Regions from separate parts of the Kitasatospora sp. NPDC097691 genome, predicted to be linked through region 1. Evidence: riboswitches for the same ligand, from Rfam matches in the RefSeq annotation. Region 1 holds a riboswitch; the other holds the start of a gene.
What was found. Region 1 has a riboswitch for cyclic di-AMP ahead of ABTY56_RS32850 (M23 family metallopeptidase). Riboswitches for the same ligand answer to the same signal wherever they lie in the genome.

Region 2: linked by a shared signal. The riboswitch ahead of ABTY56_RS16505 (transglycosylase family protein) and the one ahead of ABTY56_RS32850 (M23 family metallopeptidase) in region 1 are both predicted to bind cyclic di-AMP.

The regions. Positions count from the first base shown of each region.
Region 1 is NZ_JBEORY010000067.1:22,999-29,946, reverse strand. It holds gene ABTY56_RS32870 (ATP-binding protein) at 1-150, opposite strand, end outside; gene ABTY56_RS32865 (TetR/AcrR family transcriptional regulator) at 655-1,221, opposite strand; gene ABTY56_RS32860 (alpha/beta fold hydrolase) at 1,290-2,117, opposite strand; gene ABTY56_RS32855 (YiaA/YiaB family inner membrane protein) at 2,249-2,539, opposite strand; cyclic di-AMP (ydaO/yuaA leader) riboswitch at 2,737-2,895, shown strand; gene ABTY56_RS32850 (M23 family metallopeptidase) at 2,908-3,741, shown strand; gene ABTY56_RS32845 (hypothetical protein) at 3,863-4,738, opposite strand; gene ABTY56_RS32840 (GNAT family N-acetyltransferase) at 4,781-5,359, shown strand; gene ABTY56_RS32835 (sensor domain-containing protein) at 5,510-6,250, shown strand; gene ABTY56_RS32830 (class I SAM-dependent methyltransferase) at 6,426-6,948, shown strand, end outside.
Region 2 is NZ_JBEORY010000020.1:3,944-10,891, reverse strand. It holds gene ABTY56_RS16510 (cytochrome P450 family protein) at 1-1,262, shown strand, start outside; cyclic di-AMP (ydaO/yuaA leader) riboswitch at 1,506-1,674, shown strand; gene ABTY56_RS16505 (transglycosylase family protein) at 1,680-2,471, shown strand; gene eno (phosphopyruvate hydratase) at 2,746-4,032, shown strand; gene ABTY56_RS16495 (FtsB family cell division protein) at 4,151-4,633, shown strand; partial or broken gene ABTY56_RS16490 (DUF501 domain-containing protein) at 4,605-5,120, shown strand; gene ABTY56_RS16485 (Ppx/GppA phosphatase family protein) at 5,306-6,241, shown strand; gene ABTY56_RS16480 (NAD(P)/FAD-dependent oxidoreductase) at 6,670-6,948, shown strand, end outside.

The DNA.
Region 1 (6,948 bases):
GGCGGCGAGCTGCTCCTGGAGCCGGGCGAGTTCGTGCTGCAGCCGGTCGGCGCGGCCGCGCTGGGTGACGGACACGGCGTGGTAGCGCGCGGCGGCCACGAGGGCGAGGACGGCGAGCACGCCGGCTGCCGTTACTGACCACTGAGTCATCGTCACGCCGCGAATTCTAGGGTGATGATCCTACGAAGGTGTGAACGGATCTCGCCAAGTGACCGGATCTCGTCAAAATCAAGTCAATCCGCCCGCAATCCGGACTCGTTCGTCCGCGACCGCCCTGCCCGGCAAGCCCCCGGCCCGGTTTCGTCGGGTCGACCGCCACACATCCCCGTCCCGCCCCGTGGCCGATTCCCGTCCCGGGATGTGTGGGGCCGGTGTGCACGGTGTCACGGAAGCGGATCCTCGGGGCCCGGTCGCACCGGACGGCCCAGGGTGACAGAGCCGCCGCACCAGCTGCTGCTGTCGGTCTCATCCCGGCGCTGCTTTCGCCGTTCCCGCCCCGGCCGGCAGACATCAGAAGTCGGCCGGTCCGACTTCCCGCGCGCGCCCTTCTCCCCTTCTCCGTCCCCTTCTCCTCCGCCCCCGCCGGGGCGGCACGAGGGCTCGGCCGGTCCGACTTCTCGTGTTCGTCGGTCGGCCGGGCTCGTGGGCGGCCTGTCAGGCGGGCCAGCTGCGGAGACCGGTGGTGAGGGTGGCGATGAGGCGGTCCTGGGTGATGGTGAGGTCCTCGGCGAGGCGGAAGGCGCCGGCGGTGGTGAGGGAGGCGAAGCCATGGGCGACGGAGCGGACGGTGCGGGCGGCGTGGATCGCCTCGGAGCCGTCGAGTCCGTACTCCCGCAGGACGGCGATGATCACGCCGACGAGTCGCGCGGCCGCCCCGGCGAGGTCGTCGTCGGCCTGGGGGGCCTGGGGGAGGGCGTTGTAGCGGTGCGGGTGTTCGGTGGCGTACGCGTGGTAGGCGCGCAGGACGGCGGCGACGGCGTCGTCCCCGCTGCGGCCGACCGCGGCGTCCGCGAGGCGGTCGGCCAGTTCGCCGGTGACCCGGACCGCGATCAGCCGCCGCAGTTCGGCCAGGCCGCCGCTGACGTGCTTGTACAGCGAGGGGGTGGCGACGCCGGCCCGGGCGGCGACCGCGGCCAGGGTGAGGGCTTCGGTGCCCTGTTCGTCCAGGAGGGCGATGGCGTGGTCGACGACCTGGTCGGGGGTCAGTCCTATGCGGGGCATGGTCTCGGGTCTCTCCGTACGGAAGTCGGGCGGTGGTCGGGCGGTGGTCCGGCGGCGGTCGGGCGGCGTCAGGCGAGTTCGGCGAGGAAGGGCAGCAGGGCGTCTGCGGTGGCATGCGGGTTGTCGGCCATCGGGTAGTGCCCGGACCCTTCGATCATCGCCTTCCGCGCGCCGAGTGCCGCGACCTGCCGGTCGGCGACGAGCTCCGGCTTGGGGAAGTCGGGGTCCTTGCTGCCCATGACCACCAGCGCCGGGCACCGCACGGCGGCCGTCCAGCCGACCGGCGAGGCGTCCCCGGTGACGTAGCCGCGGGTGGCGGTCTTGCGGCCCGGGGTGCGCAGCGCGGCGACCAGCCCGTTCACGTAGGCGTCGAAGTCGGCGGGCTTGGCGCCGGGGAAGGCCATCCGGCGCAGGTAGAAGCCCCAGAAGGCGGGCCAGTGGACGAGCGCGGCGCCCATCAGGCCGAGGACGCCGCGCATCAGGGCGCCGGGCTGCGGGTTCTCGACGAAGGCGTCGATCAGGACGATCCCGGCGACCCGCTCCGGCGCGTCCCCGGCGGCCTTGACGACCGTCGCGCCGGTGTAGGAGTTCCCGGCGAGGACGGCGCGCTCGATGCCGAGGTGGTCGAGCAGGGCGAGGACGTCGTCGGCGATGGCGGCGGGGCTGTAGTCGTCCCAGGTGATGGAGGACTCGCCGAAGCCGCGCAGGTCCATGGTGACGACCCGGTGGCCGGCGGCGACGAGCAGCGGGCGGAGGTGCCGGTACGCGGCGCGGCTGTCGAGCATGCCCGGGAGCAGGACGACGGGGGTGCGGTCGCCCTGCCGGGTGTCGTCGAAGGCGATCCGCCCGCCGGGGAGGGTCAGGTACTGGGTGTCCGGGGTGATGGTGGCGTTCATGGTGGGCCTCCTCGGTCCGCCGCTGCGGGCATCGGCGGTACTGCCGATAGCCATAAAGCTAAGGCTAATAGCCTTAGCCGTCAAGGGCTCGACCGGAGGGGCGGGGACGAGGGGAGAGGAGGGGGTGTGCCTCAGACCCCCTCGACCTTGAACGGATCGTGCTCGCTGAGCAGCTTCTCCAGCCGGGCCTGGTCGACCCGGCTGACGATCTCGTTCGTCTCCTGCCGGTCCCGGATCACCTTCGCCAGGGTGAACGCGGAGCTGACGGTGTAGAGGAGGCCGATCCCGAGGAACGCCCGAGTCCACCCGCCGACCGGCAGGTAGGCGATCCCGACGGCGAGGGTCGTGCCCGAGAGGGCGAAGGAGAGGATGGCCTGGATGTAGTAGGCGGCCGTCGTGCGGTTCTGCATCGGTGCGCTCATGGCGTCAGGATGCGGCCGCCCGGTCGGGCCGCACATGAGTAGGAGTACTCAGATGGGGTGCTCGTGTCGAAGGGTCGTTCGTTGACGTCCGATCACCCGCTCCACGGCCGTCCCGGACGGATGGCTTGGAATCAGAGCGTCCTAGGATTAACGTTTGATAACGCAGCGCGGTCGTCAACGCCGTACCCAGACGGCACCGTGCGCCGTCGCCTAATCCCGCCGGCCGGCCTCCGGGCAGGTCAGGGAGCCGGGGAACCACGTTCCTTGGGGTGAATCGGCGGGGCCCCGGCCCGGCCGTAGGAGACCTTCCTGCTCCGAACCCGTCAGCTAACCCGGTAGGCGCGAAGGAAGGAAAGGAGCGCGCCTCCGTGGCGTCGACGCACACTCCGGCACACCCGGCCGGCCCCGCAGCCGGTACCCAGCTCCTCGACCACCCCGGTGCGGACGGTCCCGAGGCCTTCGGCCCGGAGGCCGAGACCAACCGGCACCGGATGCCGCGTCAGGCCCGCGGCGCCTCCCCGCTGCTCGGCGTCACCGCCGTCGCCGCCACCCTTGGCGCCACCGGCTTCGCCTCGGCCACCCCGGCCGCCGCGCCCGCCATCGAGGCCCCGGACGAGACGCCGGTCGCCCTCTCCGCCGACCCCGGCCTCGCGCTCGCCGCCCGCATCCAGCAGCAGGCCGACGGCCAGCGCACCGCCGCCGAGGAGACCGCCCGGCTGCAGGCCGCGCAGGAGGCCGAGGCCAAGGCCGCCGCCAAGGAAGCCGAGGCCAAGCGCGCCGCCGACGAGGCGGAGGCCAAGCGGGCCGCCGCCCTCACCCTCCCGGTGAAGGACTACCGGCTCTCCGCCCACTACGGCCAGAGCGCCCGCTACTGGGCCAACCTGCACACCGGCCTGGACTTCGCCGCCGACACCGGCACCCCGGTCTACGCGCTCGGCCAGGGCACCATCACCTCGGCCGGCTGGTCCGGCTCGTACGGCTACCGGATCGTCGAGACCCTGCCCGACGGCACCGAGATCTGGTACTGCCACCTCTCCTCGATCATCAAGGGCTCCGGCACGGTCACCTCCGGCCAGCAGATCGGCAAGGTCGGCGCGACCGGCAACGTCACCGGCCCGCACCTGCACCTGGAGGTCCGCCCCGGCGGCGGCGCCCCGGTCGACCCGGAGCCCTGGCTCCAGCAGCACGGCCTCAACCCGTAACGGACACCCGGGAGCCCGTGACGGACACCTGAGAGCCCGTGACGGACACCCGGGAGCCCGTGACGGACACCCGAGAGCCCCCGGTCGCACGCGGCCGGGGGCTCTCGGTTTCCGCGGGCGCCTACTCCTCGGCGGGCAGCTGCGTCAGGTAGGCGTCGATCTCCTCCTGGCCCGGCTCCGGCGCCAGCTCCGGGAACTCCGCCACCAGCAGCCGCGGCAGCCCGGGCACCGTCCACTCCCCGAACAGGTCGAGCGCCGCATCGACCGCCGCGTCCTCGAAGTGCCCGAAGTCCCCGGTCAGTTCGTCCGGCATCGGCCGCCCGAGCGCGGTCAGCTCGGCCAGGTTGCGGTAGCTGCGCCGCATCAGGCCCTGCTCCAGCAGCCGCCGGGCGCCGTCCGTGGCCATGCCGACGGACAGCACCCGGCCCGGTCCCCAGCCCTGCTCGTCCGGCTCGTCCAGCCAGCCGGCCGGCACCAGGGCCTCGTACGCGGCCAGCCGCTCCTCCTCCGCGAGCCCGCCGAAGCCGGTCAGCCAGTCCCGCACCGCCGACCCGTCCGCGACGTCCACCCCGTGCGCGTGCAGCAGCAGCGCGTACAGCCGGGGCCAGGTCACCAGGTCGGCGCGGCGCAGCAGCCCGGCCGCGACCTCGCCCTGCCACTCGGCCTCCGCGTGCAGCCGCTCCTGACGCTTGGCGTTGAGCCGCCGGGCCGCCCGCTGGTGGTCGATCAGCAGCCGGACCGCCTCGCCGTACGCGAGCGGGTCCTCCTCGGGTTCGGGTTGGACGTACAGGTGGAGGCGCTCGTACAGCAGGTGCTCCACCGCGTCGGAGGTCAGTTCGGGCCAGCCGTCGTGCATCCTGCTCTCGCCCAGCTCCAGCAGCGCCAGCACCGCGTGCAGCGGCCCCTCGGCCACCGGCGTGCGGCCCTGCTCGGCCGCCCAGGCGAGCAGGTCGGCGGCCCTGGTGCGCGGGGCGAGCCGCAGGTCTTCGTCGTTCATAGTCCGAACGGTAGCCGCCGGGGGCGGGTAGGGTCGGCAGCCATGGTCCCCGTTCGACTCACCGGCCCCCGGCTGGCCATCCGCGAGTACCACCACACCGAGGGCGACGTGGACGCGTTGCACGCGCTGTTCGGCGACCCGGAGGTCACCCGGCACCTGCCGTTCGAGCCGCACGACCGCGAGACCTGCGCCGACCAGATCGAGCTCTACCTGGACGAGGCGATGGCCGAGCAGCGGGACACCTACCGGCTCGCCGTCACCAGGCTGGCCGACGCCGAGGACCCGCAGGACGCGACCCCGATCGGCCAGGCCTCGCTCACCCTCGGGGAGCACCGCGACGCCCACCTCGGCTGCGTCCTCGGCCGCGAGTTCCAGGGCGGCGGCTACGGGGGCGAGGTCACTGCCCTGCTCTGCGACTTCGGCTTCCGCGTCCTGGGCCTGCGCCGGTTGGAGGCCCGGGTCGAGGCGGACAACACGGCCTCCGCCAAGGTGCTCACCAGGCTCGGGTTCCGGCCGGAGGGGCGGGCGCGGCAGGACCGGCTCCAGGCCGGCGACCGGTCCGACTCGGACCTCTACGTGCTGCTCGCCGTCGAGTGGTCGGGCCCGGCCGGTAGCCGGTAGCCGTTCGACCAGTGGCCCGGAGGGGAGGGGGGTTAACCCCACCCCCGATCCGCCAGGCCTCCGGATGCCCCCGCGACCCCCCGTTCGACCAGACTGGACGACGTCAGGGAACGCGAACGACCGTCACAACGAGGGGCCGGGGGCCGGTACATGAGCAGCAGCCGAAGCACACTGGACCACGAGTCGGACATCCTGGGCGGTTACGGCGCCGACCCGCGCCCCGACCGGGCCAACCGGACGGAACAGCCGCCGGCCTTCCTGGCGGCGCCGTTCTCCGCGCACTACTACCGCGAGATCGGGTACGTGCTCACCGGCCTGCCGGTGGCGATCGCCGGGTTCACCGTCACGATCACGCTGTTCTGCCTCGGCCTCGGCACCTTCGTCACGGCCCTCGGCCTGCCCGTACTGGCCGGCCTGGCCGTCGCCGGCCGGGGGTTCGGCCGGCTGGAGCGGGCCCGGGTGCGCGGCATGCTGGCCCTGGACGTCCCCGGCCCGAAGCCGGTGCGCCAGGTCCGGCCGGGCACCTGGGGTGCGATCACCGCGCGGCTGGCGGACCCGGCGGGCTGGAAGGCCGCGCTGCACCAGGTGGTGATGTTCCCCTGGGCGATCTTCAGCTTCACCATGACGCTGGTGTTCCTGCTGGTCGGCTGGGCGATGGCGCTCTACCCCGTCTACCACTGGGTCTTCCCGACCTACACCGACTGGCGCGGGTACCAGGTGTTCGACTACACGGACAGCCACCACGTGCGGCACGTCTACTACATCGAGGGGGTGTGGCAGATCGCCGCGGTCTCGCTGGTCGGGGTGGTGCTGGTGTTCCTCACCGCGCAGCTGGTCCGCGGCCTGACCAACGTCAACCGGGCCGCCGTCCAGGGCCTGCTCGGCCGCTGAGCCGGTACCGACCGGTCCGGGCCGGTCCGGTTCGGTCCGGTTCGGTCCGGCCCCTCCGGCCCCTCCGGCCCCTCCGGCCCCTCCGGCCCCTCCGGCCCCTCCGGCCCCTCCGGCCCCCTCCGGCCCCGTCCGCCCTCCGGGTGCGGGCGGGGCCGCCGCGTGTTCGGATGGCCGCGTGGCCGCCGAAGGCTTTCCCTCCGAACGTTTCCCCGCCGAAGGCTTTCCCCCCGAACGCTTCCCCGCCGAAGGGTTCCCCCTCGAACAGGGTCCCTCCGGCCCGCCGGACGTCCTGGTCACCTCCCGTCCGCTGGACGAGTACTGCGCCCTGTTCGACCTCACCCGGGCCCGGCTCGCCGCCCTGCCGGGGCCGCTGCTGGACTGCCCCGGCGGCGCGGCCGGCCTGGCCGCCGAGGCGTGCGAGCTGGGCTGCCGGGTGATCGCCGTCGACCCGGCGTACGCGCTGCCGCTGCCGGTGGTCGCGGACCGCGCCCGGGCCGCCCGGGAGGCGATGGCCACCGCGATGGCCGACCGTCCGTACCTCTACCCCGCGCCCCGCCCCCACCGACCCGAGCGCTACCTGCGCAGCTGGGACCGCGCCCGTCGGCTGTTCGCCGCCGACTCGGCCGCGCACCCGCAACGGTACGTGGCCGCCGAACTGCCCCGGCTGCCCTTCGCGGACGGCACCTTCGCTCTCACCC
Region 2 (6,948 bases), on a different contig from region 1:
TCGCCGCCGATCCGTACCCCGCCTACGCCTGGCTGCGCGAGCACGCCCCGGTGCACCGCACCACGCTGCCGAGCGGTGTCGAGGCCTGGCTGGTGACCAGGTACGCGGACGCCCGGCAGGCGCTCGCGGACGCCCGGCTGTCGAAGAACCCGGCGCACCACAGCGAGCAGGCGCACCGCACCGGCCGGGTGGGCATTCCGGGGGAGCGGCAGGCGGACCTGATGACGCACCTGCTGAACATCGACCCGCCGGACCACACCCGGTTGCGCCGGCTGGTGTCGAAGGCGTTCACCCCACGCCGGGTGGCCGAGTTCGAGCCGCGGGTGCAGCAGCTCACCGACCGGCTGATCGACGGCTTCGCGCAGCGCGGCTCGGCGGACCTGATCCACGAGTTCGCCTTCCCGCTCCCCATCTACGCGATCTGCGACATGCTGGGCGTGCCGGCCGAGGACCAGGACGACTTCCGCGACTGGGCCGGGATGATGCTGCGACACACGAAACCGGGACACGGCGGCAGCCAACGCGGCGGCGTGGGACGGGCGGTGAAGCGGATGCGGGCGTACCTGCTGGAGCTGATCCACCGCAAGCGCGCGGACCTCGGGGACGACCTGATCTCGGGCCTGATCCGCGCGAGCGACCACGGTGAGCACCTGACCGAGAACGAGGCCGCGGCGATGGCCTTCATCCTCCTCTTCGCGGGCTTCGAGACGACCGTGAACCTGATCGGCAACGGGACGTACGCGCTGCTGCGCAACCCGGGCCAGCGCCGGCTGCTGCAGGAGTCGGTGGCGCGCGGGGAGAGCGCGCTGCTGGAGACGGGCATCGAGGAACTCCTGCGCTACGACGGGCCGGTGGAGCTGGCGACCTGGCGGTTCGCGACACGGCCGGTGACCATCGGCGGGGTGGACATCCCGGTCGGCGATCCGGTGCTGGTGGTGCTGGCCGCCGCGGACCGCGATCCGGACCGGTTCGCGGACGAGAACACCCTGGACCTGGCCCGGGCGGACAATCCCCACCTGGGGTTCGGGCACGGCATCCACTACTGCATCGGTGCCCCGCTGGCCCGTTTGGAGGGGCGCGCCGCCCTGGCCACGCTGCTTTCCCGGCTGCCCGATCTGCAGCTCGCGGAAAGCCCGGAGAATCTGCGCTGGCGGGGCGGTCTGATCATGCGTGGCCTGCGGGAACTCCCGGTCGAATTCACTCCGGAGAGCCGCTCCCCGCATACGCCTCCGCACGCTCCTTCCGCGCCCCCGGCGAACTGACAAGAGGTGACGAAACGCCGGGAAACGTGCTGACGGAACGTCGCCCGGCAGGCTTCCAACGGGGCGTGAACGCCCATCAATGCGGACATAGTGGCGCCGTTGGTAGGCGATCGGACACGCGCCGTAATTTCTGTGTGATATCTGTGATATGAGCTTGTGATCGGTCTGAAGATCTGTCTACTCTCCCTGGAGTTCGCAGCTGCGGACCTCGTGCGCGGAACGCCGAATCCTGCCCGCCGCGTCACGGGAAACCGACCAGAACCCTGGGCAGGGGCGGGGGAACCAGGTTTGTTGCCGTTCCTCGACGGCTTGGGGTGAAGCCGCCCGAGCGGAATCGTTTCCGCGCACGGCGGCCGGGCCACCTCCCGGTCCGAACCCGACAGCTCACCTCGCAGGCGTGCGGAGAGGGACCTCTTCATGCTGTTCGTTGGAACTGGCCGTCACCGTCGTCGCACCCAGGCCGAGAAGGCCATCGCCGTCGCCGGTGTGGCCGGCGTCGGACTCGCGATGCCGCTCCTCACCGCCACCGGCGCCTCCGCCGCCCCGGTCTCCACCTGGGACTCCGTCGCCCAGTGCGAGAGCGGGGGCAACTGGAGCATCAACACCGGCAACGGCTACTACGGCGGCCTGCAGTTCACCTCCAGCACGTGGAAGGCGTACGGCGGCACGTCGTACGCGGCGCAGGCCAACCAGGCCAGCAAGGCGCAGCAGATCTCGGTCGCCGAGAAGGTGCTCGCCGCGCAGGGCCCCGGCGCCTGGCCGGTCTGCTCCGTCAAGGCCGGTCTGACCAAGGGCGGCGCCCCGGCGTCCGTCGACACCTCCTCGGACGCCAAGCCGCAGTCCGCCCCGCAGCAGCAGACGCCCAAGCGCCAGGCCCAGAAGCCGGCCGAGAAGCCGGTGCAGAAGCCGGTCGAGAAGCCCGTCCAGAAGCAGGCCCCGAAGCACGCCGCGCCCGACCGGGCCGAGAAGCCCGTCGACCAGTCGGCGCAGCAGTACGCCCCCAAGCACGCGGCCCCGCAGGCCGCCCAGCCGGCCCCGGCCGCGCAGACCGGTCACGACTACACCGTCCGCTCCGGCGACACCCTGTCGTCGATCGCCACCGCCCAGGGCGTGTCCGGCGGCTGGCACGCGCTCTACGACGGCAACCGCGGCACGGTCGGCGGTGACCCGGACCTGATCATGCCCGGCCAGGTCCTGCACCTCGGCTGAGCCCGTCCGCACCGGCACCGGTCCGGTGCCCGGGGTGCGCAGAGGGGGGTCGGTCCCACCGGCCCCCTTCGTCCGCATTCGCCCGCTCCGGTGGGACAAGCTGGGACAAGCAGGTGAACTACCGGTGGGTAGTGGGGCCACACGCTGAGACGGGACCGAGGCCGACGTGGCCTGGAGAGCCCGGGCGGTTAGGCTCTGGTCCGTAACGACTCCGCAATCGTCCCGCCGACAGCGTCACCGTCAGCGGGACCCTGCTTCCGCAAGGAGATGCCTCGTGCCGTCCATCGATGTCGTCGTAGCCCGTGAGATCCTCGACTCCCGCGGCAACCCCACGGTCGAGGTCGAGGTCGGCCTCGACGACGGCAGCACGGGTCGTGCCGCTGTCCCGTCGGGTGCCTCCACCGGTGCCTTCGAGGCCCTGGAGCTGCGCGACGGCGACAAGAACCGCTACTTCGGCAAGGGCGTGGAGAAGGCCGTCCTCGCCGTCATCGAGCAGATCGGCCCGGAGCTGGTCGGCTACGACGCCACCGAGCAGCGCCTGATCGACCAGGCCATGCTGGACCTGGACGCCACCCCGGACAAGTCCTCGCTCGGCGCCAACGCCATCCTCGGCGTCTCGCTGGCCGTCGCGCACGCCGCCTCCGAGGCCAGCGACCTGCCGCTGTTCCGCTACCTGGGCGGCCCGAACGCGCACGTCCTGCCGGTCCCGATGATGAACATCCTCAACGGCGGCTCGCACGCGGACTCCAACGTCGACATCCAGGAGTTCATGATCGCCCCGATCGGCGCGGAGTCTTTCTCCGAGGCCGTCCGCTGGGGCGTCGAGGTCTACCACACCCTCAAGGGCGTGCTGAAGGAGCGCGGCCTGTCCACCGGCCTGGGCGACGAGGGCGGCTTCGCGCCGAACCTGGACAGCAACCGCGAGGCCCTGGACCTGATCACCGAGGCCATCCAGAAGGCCGGCTACGTGCCCGGCCGTGACGTCGCGCTGGCCCTGGACGTCGCCGCCTCCGAGTTCTACCAGGACGGCGCCTACCAGTTCGAGGGCAAGGCCCTCACGGCCAACGAGCTCATCGAGTACTACGCCGAGCTGGTCGCCGCCTACCCGCTGGTCTCCATCGAGGACCCGCTGGACGAGTCCGACTGGGAGGGCTGGAAGGCCATGACCGTCAAGCTGGGCGACAAGGTCCAGCTGGTCGGCGACGACCTGTTCGTCACCAACCCGGCCCGCCTGGCCAAGGGCATCGAGACCGGCACCGCCAACGCGCTGCTGGTGAAGGTGAACCAGATCGGCTCGCTGACCGAGACCCTGGACGCCGTCGAGCTCGCCCAGCGCAACGGCTACCGCTGCATGATGTCGCACCGCTCCGGCGAGACCGAGGACGTCACCATCGCCGACCTGGCCGTCGCCACCAACTGCGGCCAGATCAAGACCGGTGCCCCGGCCCGCTCCGAGCGCGTCGCCAAGTACAACCAGCTGCTGCGCATCGAGGAGATCCTCGACGACGCCGCCGAGTACGCCGGCCGCGGCGCCTTCCCGCGCTTCAAGCACGAGGGCTGAGCACCCGCGCCAGCGCCAGCCTGACCGGTGCCCCGCCGTTCACCCCGTAGGGTGGACGGCGGGGCACCGTCGCGACCAGGAGGGGATACGGGAGATGGCAGGCTGGAGGATCCCGGGCTTGGCGGCCCGGCCTCGGTTCACGAGCCGGGCGACCGTCCTCGTCCTGGTGCTGTGCTCGCTGGTGGCGATCCTCGCCTACCCGACGCGGCAGATCATCTCCCAGCGCGCCGAGATCTCCGCCCAGCGGGCGAAGGCCGACCGCGTGCGCCAGCAGGTCGAGCAGCTGCGCCGGGACAGGGCCCGCTGGCAGGACCCGGAGTACGTCAAGGCGCAGGCGCGCGCCCGGCTGCACTACGCGGTGCCGGGGGAGACCCCGTACATCGCGGTGGACCCGGCCGGCCAGGCTTCCGCCAAGCCCTCCTCGTCCGCCGCCGGCGCCCCCGCCACCGGGGTGGCCGCCGGTCAGGCGACGGCCGCCAAGCCCTGGTACACCAGCATCTGGGACTCGGTCGACGCCGCCGACACGGCCGCGCCGGCCCCCGGCACCCCCCTTCCGCTCCCACCGTCCCCCGTTGGAGACACCTCCCCCCATGACCACTGAGAACCACCCCGCCGTCTCCGACGCCGACGTCGCGGCCATCGCCGCCCAGCTCGGCCGGGTGCCGCGCGGCCTGCGCGGTGTGGCGCACCGCTGCCCCTGCGGCAACCCGGACGTCGTGGAGACGGCTCCGCGCCTGCCGGACGGCACGCCGTTCCCGACGCTGTACTACCTGACCTGCCCCAAGGCCGCCTCGCTGATCGGCACCCTGGAGGCGGAAGGCGTCATGAAGGACCAGAGCGCCCGGCTCGCCGAGGACCCGGAGCTGGCCGCCGCCTACCAGAAGGCGCACGAGGACTACATCGCCCGGCGCGACGCGATCGAGGTGCTGGAGGGCTTCCCGAGCGCCGGCGGCATGCCGGACCGGGTGAAGTGCCTGCACGTGCTGGTCGGCCACTCGCTGGCGGCCGGCGAGGGCGTCAACCCGCTCGGCGACGAGGCGATCGGCATGCTGGAGGACTGGTGGGCCAAGGGCCCGTGCGTCTCCCCGGAGGAGGTCCGGGCGGCCGGTGAGCGGGTCGCCCGCAACCGCGCCAAGGACCAGGACCACGAGGCCGTGATCGCCGCCAAGCAGCAGAAGACCGCCCAGCGCGCCGCCAAGAAGCGGGCTGCGCAGGAGCCGGCCGAGGACGGGCCGGCCGAGGACACCGGCGGGCAGCAGGAGTCGCAGTGACCATGACCCGCGTCGCCGCGATCGACTGCGGCACCAACTCGATCCGGCTGCTGGTCGCCGACCTGGACCCGGAGACCGGGGAGATCACCGACCTCGACCGCCGGATGATCGTCAACCGGCTGGGCCAGGGCGTGGACCAGACCGGCCGGCTGCACCCGGACGCGCTGGCCCGCACCTTCGCGGCCTGCCGGGAGTACCAGGAGATCATCTCCGGCTTCGGCGTCGGCCCGGAGCGGGTGCGCTTCGTCGCCACCAGCGCCTCCCGGGACGCCGAGAACAGCGACGAGTACGTCAAGGGCGTGCGCGACGTCCTGGGCGTCGAGCCCGAGGTGGTGAGCGGCGAGGAGGAGGCGCGACTGTCCTTCCTGGGCGCCACCAAGGAGCTGACCGGAGGTCAGTTCCCCGCCCCCTACCTGGTGTTCGACCTCGGTGGCGGCTCGACCGAGTTCGTGCTCGGCGTGGACGAGGTGCAGGCGGCCCGCTCGGTGGACATCGGTTGCGTGCGGCTCACCGAGCGGCACTTCGGCGGCGCCGAGCTGCCCTCCGCGGAGCAGATCGCCGAGGCCCGGGCGCATGTGCGGGCCGAGTTGGACAAGGCCGAGGAGGTCGTCCCGCTGACCGGCGCGGCCACCCTGGTGGGCCTGGCCGGGACGGTCACCACGGTGTCCGCGATCGCCCAGGACCTGCCGGACTACGACTCGGCGGCGATCCACCACTCGCGCATCGGCCGGGAGCGGGTCGCCGAGATCGCCCGCGAGCTGCTGGCCGCGACCCACGCCGAGCGCGCGGCCATCCCGTCGATGCACCCGGGCCGGGTGGACGTGATCGCGGCCGGGGCGCTGGAGCTGCTGGAGATCATGGAGCGGACCGGTGCCGCCGAGGTGGTCGTGAGCGAGCACGACATCCTGGACGGCATCGCCTGGGGTATCGCCTCCTGACCCCCGGCAGGGCTTACCCGACCGGCCCCGGCGCCCCTTCCGGGGAGCCGGGGCCGGGGCGCGCCCGGGCCCGTGCGAAAAGGTTCGTGAATTTCTTCACATGACGACCCGGCCATTCGTCGCACCGGCTCGCCCGCTACGTCCGAATTGTGGGACCGAAGGCCTCTCGGTGGTGAGGCCCGCTGGATCGCAGGTCAGGGCTCGTTCGGGGTTTGAAAATCAAAATCGCGCGCGGGAACCCGGGCCCTGTACGGATCGTTGCTGCTCAGCAGGGTGGCACTCCGGCGTATGTTCACGAGGGGGCGCGAAGGGCTGTGAGCGTGTGCGTGGGTGCCGGTTTTGTGGCCGCGCAGTGTAGCACGGGGGGTCCGTGAGCTTGTGACCGGGCTCACGAAGGCTGCTCCGGACGGTGCTGGATACTTTCGGATATGAGCACCACGGAGCGTCCTCGCATCCTCATTGTCGGCGGTGGTTACGTCGGCCTGTATGCCGCGATGCGCATCCTCAAGAAGATGCGCTACGGCGAAGCGACCGTCACGGTCGTGGACCCGCGGTCGTACATGACGTACCTGCCCTTCCTCCCCGAGGCGGCCGGCGGCAACGTCGCGCCCCGCAACCTCGTCGCGCCGCTGCGCAGCGCCCTCAAGCAGGCGGAGGTGCTGACCGGGTCCGTCACCGGCATCGACCACGCCCGCAAGGTCGCCACC